One region of the Klebsiella sp. KE9456 genome, then DNA from elsewhere that is predicted to be linked to it. Evidence: predicted binding sites of a transcription regulator. Region 1 holds the regulator's gene; the other holds the start of a gene.

What was found. Region 1 encodes CRP, which controls carbon source genes, mostly activating them, when cyclic AMP is high. Its sites were predicted from a motif close to ATGTGANNNNNNTCACAT; they were not measured.
Region 2: the regulator CRP is predicted to act here: its motif matches at 2,363-2,380, upstream of ldtB (L,D-transpeptidase).

The regions. Positions count from the first base shown of each region.
Region 1 covers NZ_JBDYQK010000027.1:13,823-18,035, forward strand. Annotated here, with positions in the region: gene ABK821_RS21740 (phosphoribulokinase) at 1-569, shown strand, start outside; gene ABK821_RS21745 (OsmC family protein) at 618-1,022, opposite strand; gene crp (cAMP-activated global transcriptional regulator CRP) at 1,327-1,959, shown strand; gene ABK821_RS21755 (YccS/YhfK family putative transporter) at 2,011-4,089, shown strand; gene ABK821_RS21760 (aspartate aminotransferase family protein) at 4,079-4,213, opposite strand, start outside.
Region 2 covers NZ_JBDYQK010000005.1:29,094-33,306, forward strand. Annotated here, with positions in the region: gene ABK821_RS06465 (ABC-F family ATPase) at 1-1,321, opposite strand, end outside; gene ABK821_RS06470 (tyrosine-protein phosphatase) at 1,504-2,286, shown strand; gene ldtB (L,D-transpeptidase) at 2,488-3,402, shown strand; gene ABK821_RS06480 (GntR family transcriptional regulator) at 3,445-4,161, opposite strand; gene ABK821_RS06485 (PTS transporter subunit EIIC) at 4,171-4,213, opposite strand, start outside.

The DNA of each region.
Region 1 (4,213 bases):
ATGATGAAGCCGTACCGTGGAACCAGGTGCCGGGGACCTTCACCCCCTGGCAACCACTCCCCGAACCCACTGACGTACTGTTTTATGAAGGGCTGCATGGCGGCGTCGTTACGCCGCAGCATGATGTCGCGAGCCATGTCGACCTGCTGGTCGGCGTCGTGCCCATCGTCAATCTGGAGTGGATCCAGAAGCTTATCCGCGACACCAGCGAACGCGGGCACTCCCGTGAGGCGGTAATGGATTCCGTCGTTCGCTCAATGGAGGATTACATCAATTTCATCACCCCGCAGTTTTCGCGTACCCATCTCAACTTCCAGCGCGTTCCCACGGTGGATACCTCCAATCCCTTTGCGGCCAAAGCCATTCCTTCACTGGATGAGAGCTTTGTCGTTATCCATTTCCGTAATCTGAGAAACATCGATTTCCCCTGGCTTCTGGCCATGCTTCAGGGCTCGTTTATCTCACATATGAACACTCTGGTTGTACCGGGAGGCAAAATGGGACTGGCGATGGAGCTGATCATGACGCCGCTGGTCGAGCGGCTGATGGAAGGCAGGAAAATCAGTTAACGAATGACTCCCCCCGGTAGCGCGAACGTCTGCCGGGGTCTTGTTGGCTTACTCTTCGATCACTTCATAAGAGTGGGTAATATTTACCGCTTTCTCCAGCATCAGCGCCACCGAGCAATATTTTTCCGCTGACAGGTCAACAGCACGAGAAACGGCAGCCTCTTTCAGCGCCTTACCGGTCACGATAAAATGCAGATTAATATGGGTAAACAGACGCGGCGCCTCTTCCCGACGTTCCGAGGTCAGCTTGACTTCACAGTTGGTGACGTTATGGCGCCCCTTCTGTAAAATGGAGACGACGTCAATCGCGCTGCATCCGCCCGCCGCCATCAGCACCATTTCCATCGGGCTGGGGGCTTTATCACCGGAATTCCCGTCCATCAGAATCTGGTGACCAGAAGCCGACTCTCCAATGAAGGTTAACCCTTCAACCCACTTCACTCGCGCTTGCATAAATTGAACTCCAGAGCTGTAATTTTCCTGACAGATTACGCGCACATAACAATTCTGGCAACGGAAGGCGACCTGGGTCATGCTGAAGCGAGACACCAGGAGACATGCAGCGAAAGCTATGCTAAAACAGTCTGGATGCTACAGTAATACATTGATGTACTGCATGTATGCAGAGGAGTTCACATTACAGGCTGCGGAAAAATTCCAGCCAGATTCCCAGGTACAGGGATTTAATACGATTGCATGCCCGGATGCCGTGTAGTGTCGGCACCCGGAGATAGCTGATAACAGAGGATAACCGCGCATGGTGCTTGGCAAACCGCAAACAGACCCTACCCTCGAATGGTTCTTGTCTCATTGCCACATTCATAAGTACCCCTCAAAGAGCACGCTGATCCACCAGGGTGAGAAAGCAGAAACGCTGTACTACATCGTTAAAGGCTCAGTGGCTGTACTCATCAAGGATGAAGAAGGCAAAGAGATGATCCTCTCTTACCTCAACCAGGGCGATTTCATCGGTGAATTAGGCTTGTTTGAAGAAGGTCAGGAACGTAGCGCCTGGGTACGTGCTAAAACCGCATGTGAAGTGGCTGAAATCTCCTACAAAAAATTCCGTCAGTTGATCCAGGTAAACCCGGATATCCTGATGCGTCTCTCTTCGCAAATGGCGCGTCGCCTGCAGGTTACGTCTGAGAAAGTGGGTAACCTTGCCTTCCTCGACGTTACCGGTCGCATCGCTCAGACGCTGCTGAATCTGGCAAAACAGCCGGATGCAATGACCCACCCCGACGGTATGCAAATTAAAATTACCCGTCAGGAAATTGGTCAGATCGTCGGCTGCTCCCGCGAAACCGTTGGCCGGATACTGAAAATGCTGGAAGATCAAAACCTGATCTCCGCGCACGGTAAAACTATCGTCGTCTACGGTACCCGTTAAGTCGGTAAAACGGCGTATTGTCTGACAATACGCCGTTTTTGTTTCCTCCCCATGTGGCGCAGGCTGATTTATCACCCGGAAGTCAACTATGCACTGCGGCAAACGCTGGTGTTATGTCTGCCAGTTGCAACGGGACTTCTTCTTGGTCATTTACAGCAGGGACTCCTGTTTTCCCTCGTTCCTGCCTGCTGCAATATTGCCGGTCTGGATACACCGCATAAACGCTTCTTTAAGCGCCTGATCATTGGCGGCTGCTTGTTCGCTGGCAGTAGCCTGATTGTCCAGCTCCTTCTGCAGCGGGAAATTCCTTTACCACTAATCCTGACCGGGCTGACCCTGATTCTCGGCGTTACTGCCGAAATCAGTTCGCTTCATGCGAGATTGTTACCCGCCTCGCTTATCGCCGCCAGTTTTACTCTGAGCCTTGCAGGCAATATGCCGATCCAGGAACCGTTGCTAATCTATGCACTCGGCACCCTATGGTATGGAATTTTTAACTGGTTCTGGTTTTGGCTGTGGCGCGAACAGCCGCTGCGCGAATCTCTGAGCCTGCTCTATCGGGAGCTGGCCAGTTATTGTGAAGCCAAATACAGCCTGCTGACCCAGCATACCGATCCGGCCACCTCGTTGCCGCCCCTGCTCAACCGCCAACAAAAAGTGGTCGATCTGATTACCCAGTGCTACCAGCAGATGCATATGCTGGCGGCCAACCAGCACAGCGATCATAAACGCCTGCTGCGCGCTTTCCAGGTTGGTCTGGATCTCCAGGAGCACATCTCCGTCAGCCTGCACCAACCGGAAGAGGTGCAGAAACTGGTGGAGCGCAGCCACGCAGAAGCGGTAATTCGCTGGAACGCGCAAACCATCGCCGCTCGACTGCGCGAACTGGCGGATGATCTGCTTTACCATCGCTATCCTCAGCGCTTTCAGATGGATAAACAGATCGGCGCTCTGGAAAAGATCGCCTGGCAGCATCCGGATAACCCGGTCGGCCAGTTTTGCGCCTGGCATTTCAGTCGCATTGCCCGGGTTTTACGCACCCAGCGCCCTCTGTACTCCCGAAATCTGATGGCGGATAAAACCCGCCGCCTGCCGCTGCTACCGGCGTTGAAAAGCTATCTGTCGCTTAAATCACCGGCGTTACGTAACGCGGCGCGCATCAGCGTAATGCTGAGTGTCGCCAGCCTGATGGGCAGCGCGTTGCATTTACCAAAACCCTACTGGATTTTGATGACCGTGCTCTTCGTGACGCAAAACGGCTACAGCGCAACACGGGTGCGGATCGTCCACCGGGCTGCCGGGACATTTGCCGGATTAGTCATCGCCGGACTGACGCTGCATTTTCACGTCCCGGAAGGTTATACGCTAACCGCCATGCTCTTCATCACGCTATTAAGCTACCTGATTATTCGTAAGAATTACGGCTGGGCGATGGTCGGGTTTACCGTTACGGCGGTATATACCCTGCAACTGCTCACCCTGAACGGCGAACAGATTATTGTTGCCAGGCTGGTTGATACGCTGATTGGCTGCCTGATTGCCTTCGGCGGAATGCTCTGGTTATGGCCGCAGTGGCAGAGCGGCCTGCTACGCAAAAACGCCCACGATGCGCTGGAAGCCGATCAGGGAGCCATCCGGCTTATTCTTAGCGACGATCATCAGGCCCCTGCGCTGGCCTATCAGCGAATGCGCGTCAATCAGGCCCATAATGCGCTGTTTAACTCACTGAATCAGGCGATGCTGGAACCTGGTTTTAACACACACTATCTGGAAGATATGAAGCTGTGGGTCACCCATAGCCAGTTCATCGTCGAACATATTAATGCCATGACAACGCTGGCGCGCGAGCACAATATGCTGACGCCGGATTTAGCGCAACGTTATCTGGAGTCGTGCGAAATTGCGCTCCAGCGCTGTCAGCAACGTCTGGATTCCGATGGGCCAGGCAGCGCAGGAGATGTGAACATTATGGAAGCGCAGGATGCCGAGGTTCCCCGCGGCCCGCTCAGCGCCATGGAGCAGCATTTGCAGCGGATCCTTGGGCATCTGAACACCATGCACACGATTTCGTCGGTGGCATGGCGTCAGCGCCCACATCATGGCATCTGGCTACGGGCCGCTAAGCGCTAAGCACGCGCTCAACCGCATGGGCAAAGCGCGTCATCCCTTCGGCAATATCGCTGTCGTCAATCACCAGCGACGGCACAAAACGCATCACGTCCGGGCCGGCATTAAGTACCATCACCCCGGCATC
Region 2 (4,213 bases), on a different contig from region 1:
CGGAGAGCACTTTTGCAGGCTTCTTGATATCGTCCTGGCTAAACAGCAGACGACCAAGAATGCTGCGCACCGCCTGCTCGTCGTCACCTTCCTGTTTCCACTGGCTCATCCAGTCAAACACCGTCAGGTCATTTTCAAATTCATATTCATGATCCTGCGCGTAATAGCCAACGCGCGCATTTTCTGACCATTTCACGGTGCCGTTATCCGGCGCCAGATCGCCCACCAGGGTTTTCAGCAGCGTCGATTTACCCACGCCGTTGGTACCGAGGACCGCCAGCTTTTCACCCACTTCCAGCAGCAGATTGACGCCTTTAAACAATGGACCGTTATCAAAGCCTTTCGCCAGCGCTTCCACTTCCAGCGCGTTACGGAACAGCTTTTTATCCTGCTCGAAACGGATGAACGGGTTCTGCCGGCTGGAGGCCTTCACCTCATCAAGTTTGATTTTGTCAATCTGGCGAGCGCGGGAGGTGGCCTGGCGAGATTTAGAGGCATTGGCGCTAAAGCGGCTAACGAAGGATTGCAGTTCAGCAATTTGCGCCTTTTTCTTGGCGTTATCAGCCAGCAGACGCTCACGGGCCTGCGTCGCTGCGGTCATGTACTCGTCATAATTGCCCGGATAGACACGCAGTTCGCCGTAATCGAGATCCGCCATATGGGTGCAGACCATATTCAGGAAGTGACGGTCGTGCGAAATGATGATCATGGTGCTGTCACGTTCGTTCAGCACCTGCTCCAGCCAGCGAATGGTATCGATATCCAGGTTGTTCGTCGGTTCATCAAGCAGCAGAATATCCGGGTCGGAGAACAACGCCTGAGCCAACAGCACACGCAGCTTCCAGCCGGGGGCAACTTCGCTCATTGGGCCATAATGCTGTTCGATCGGAATACCGACGCCGAGCAGCAGTTCACCAGCGCGCGCTTCGGCGGAATAACCGTCCATCTCGCCATACTGCACTTCGAGATCGGCGACTTTATAGCCATCCTCTTCGCTCATCTCTGCCAGAGAGTAGATGCGATCGCGCTCCTGCTTTACTTGCCACAGTTCAGCATGGCCCATAATGACCGTATCCAGCACGCTGAATTCTTCAAAGGCAAACTGATCCTGACGCAGTTTACCGATACGCTCGTTAGGGTCGAGGGAAACGTTGCCCAGCGTTGGCTCCAGATCGCCGCCGAGGATCTTCATAAAGGTGGACTTACCGCTACCGTTGGCACCAATCAAGCCGTAGCGGTTGCCGCCGCCAAATTTGACGGAAATATTTTCGAACAGCGGCTTACTGCCGAACTGCATGGTGACGTTACTGGATACTAGCACGGGGTTATCCTGACAAATGAGAATGAGAAGTGTGATAAACCAGACATTATGCCAGCAAATGCTTCACTTTTCACGGGCCGTTATAAAATCATCAATGTGGCTTGTGTTAGGGTCAGTGTCATATTGCGCGGTTACACTGTTTATTACTGCGTGATTTTTCTACTTAAACATGGAAGGAACCTATGAAAAGACTCTCCAGCCATCCGGCTTTCTTATCGCTACAGGGCGGTATCAACTTTCGCGATCTGGGCGGCCAGCGTACCGCCGATGGCCGCCGCGTGCGCTCAGGTAAACTGTTCCGCTCCGGCTCGCTGCATATGATGACCGCCGATGACTTAAGCCATCTCGACGCAATCCCCCTTAGCCGGGTGATTGATTATCGCGACCCGGGAGAAGTCAGGCGCAGTCCCGACAAGCTAAACGAACTGGCTCACTACCTTAATGCTCCCGCTAACCCACTCGTTCACCACGTCAACGCAAAAGTGACCGAGTTTAACGCCGCGACGCTTAATGCCGTTGACGGTCAACAGTTTATGCTGGAGCTGTATCGTCAGTTGCCGTTCAACAACCCTGCCTACCGCCAGTTGGTCAAATGGCTGATGGAGCCATTCGACGGCGCGCTGTTACAGCATTGTGCGGTGGGTAAAGACCGTACCGGCATTGGCTGTGCGCTGACGCTGTTGGCGCTCGGCTGCGATCGACATACGGTGATGGAGGAATACCTGCTCACCCAGGGCATGCTGATGCAGGTTGAAGAATTCATGCTCGAATCGCTCGGCGACGCATTGACCGCCCGCGGACGGCAGACCCTGGCGGAAATCATGACGGTTCATGAGTCATATCTTACCGCGGCTCTCGCCCAGATTGATGAACGCTACGCAAGTATTGACGCCTGGCTTGAGCAAGAGTATCAGCTCACGCCGTCGGCGCGCGAAGCCCTTCAGTCGCGGCTTCTGGAGGGGTAACCCCCTCCCGTTTTCACACCGGCAATTGTCCTGATGGTCAGTAACCGCACATGGCATGCATAGCAGCAGGAAAAAAATGTGATTTCGTACACATCTCATTTACCTGTTTGCCAGAATGCACATATAATGCGCTCCCATCGACTTCCTGTTTAAACTGACAAAGGCCAGTGTGGCATTAACATCGCCCACGACATAAAGCATATGAAATTATCAACTCTCATCGCGGCAGCCTTCGCAATCGTGGGCTTTTGCAACACAGCTTCTGCTGTAACCTATCCACTGCCTACTGACGGCAGCCGTCTGATTGGCCAGAATCAGGTCATTACCGTTCCGGAAGATAACAAGCAGCCGCTGGAATATTTTGCCGCTGAATACCAGATGGGTTTGTCCAACATGCTGGAGGCCAACCCTGGCGTGGATACCTTTCTGCCGAAAGGCGGTACCGTGCTGAATATCCCGCAGCAGCTGATCCTGCCGGACACCGTTCATGAAGGGATTGTTATCAACAGCGCGGAAATGCGCCTCTACTACTATCCGAAAGGCACCAACACCGTCATCGTGCTGCCTATCGGTATCGGCCAGTTAGGTAAAGACACGCCGATCAACTGGGTCACCAAAGTTGAGCGCAAAAAAGCAGGCCCGACCTGGACCCCTACCGCGAAAATGCACGCGGAATATATTGCCGCAGGCGAACCGCTGCCAGCCGTTGTCCCGGCCGGCCCTGACAATCCGATGGGGCTGTATGCGCTCTATATTGGCCGCCTGTACGCCATTCATGGCACCAACGCCAACTTCGGTATCGGCCTGCGCGTCAGCCACGGCTGCGTGCGTCTGCGTAACGACGACATCAAATTCCTGTTTGAAAACGTGCCGGTCGGCACACGCGTTGAGTTTATCGATGAGCCGGTGAAAGCCACCACCGAGCCTGACGGCAGCCGTTTCATTGAAGTGCACAACCCGCTGTCTACTACCGAAGAGCAGTTCCAGGGCAATGAAATCGTGCCAATTACCCTGAGCAAGGCGGTACAGGCGGTAACGGGTCAGAGTGATGTTGACCAGAGCGTGCTGGAACAGGCCATTCACAACCGTTCCGGCATGCCGGTGCGCCTGAACTAACGGCACATAATGCACAGCGGCGGGCCAGGGCCCGCCCTTTTTTTATCCGTTATTAACCAGAATAATGCCGCCGTGATCGTAGCGATAGTGGCAATGGGCATACTCCAGCGGCGTACCGTCCTCCAGATAGACGACCTGTTCCACTTCCAGTACCGGATCGCCGGGCTCGCAGTTGAGGTATTCTCTATCCAGTTCTTGCGGTTTCATCGCCCGAACCACACGATATGAACCCATTATTTTTAGCCCCAGCGTCTCCCGCACGTAGCGAAACACCGAGCTTTCCAGATGCGTTTTATTCAGGCCGGGAACCAGCGCCACGGGCATCACGGTCAGATCCAGCGACACGGGTTCATCATTAAGCAGCCGCAGGCGAACAAAATCATAGACTGGCGCATCAGCGTCAATCAGCAGCGAACTTTGCTCTTTTTCTGTCGGAAAGCGCAGCTCAAAACGAATCACCCGGCTTGCCACTTCGCCCAGGTGTTCCCAGGTTTTGGTCGCGCCAAAATAGTCGCTACCGGGCAAATCCCACTGCGAAAGCTGCAGGAAATTTTTGCGCACGAACGTGCCCTGCCCCTTACGGGTATAAATTAGCCCTTCAACGATAAGCTGGCGCATCGCCTGCTGGATCGTCATTCGGCTGGTACTGAACTCCGCTGCTAACGCGAACTGATCCGGTAATGGCGCGCTGGCGGGATACTGCTGACTGATAATTCGCTTTTTAATTTCCCGCGCAATCAAAAGATACTTTGCCGCCATTACCGTTCCTTATTGTTTGTTTATCCCGTTGTTTTTTAAGGCCACTCGCTCA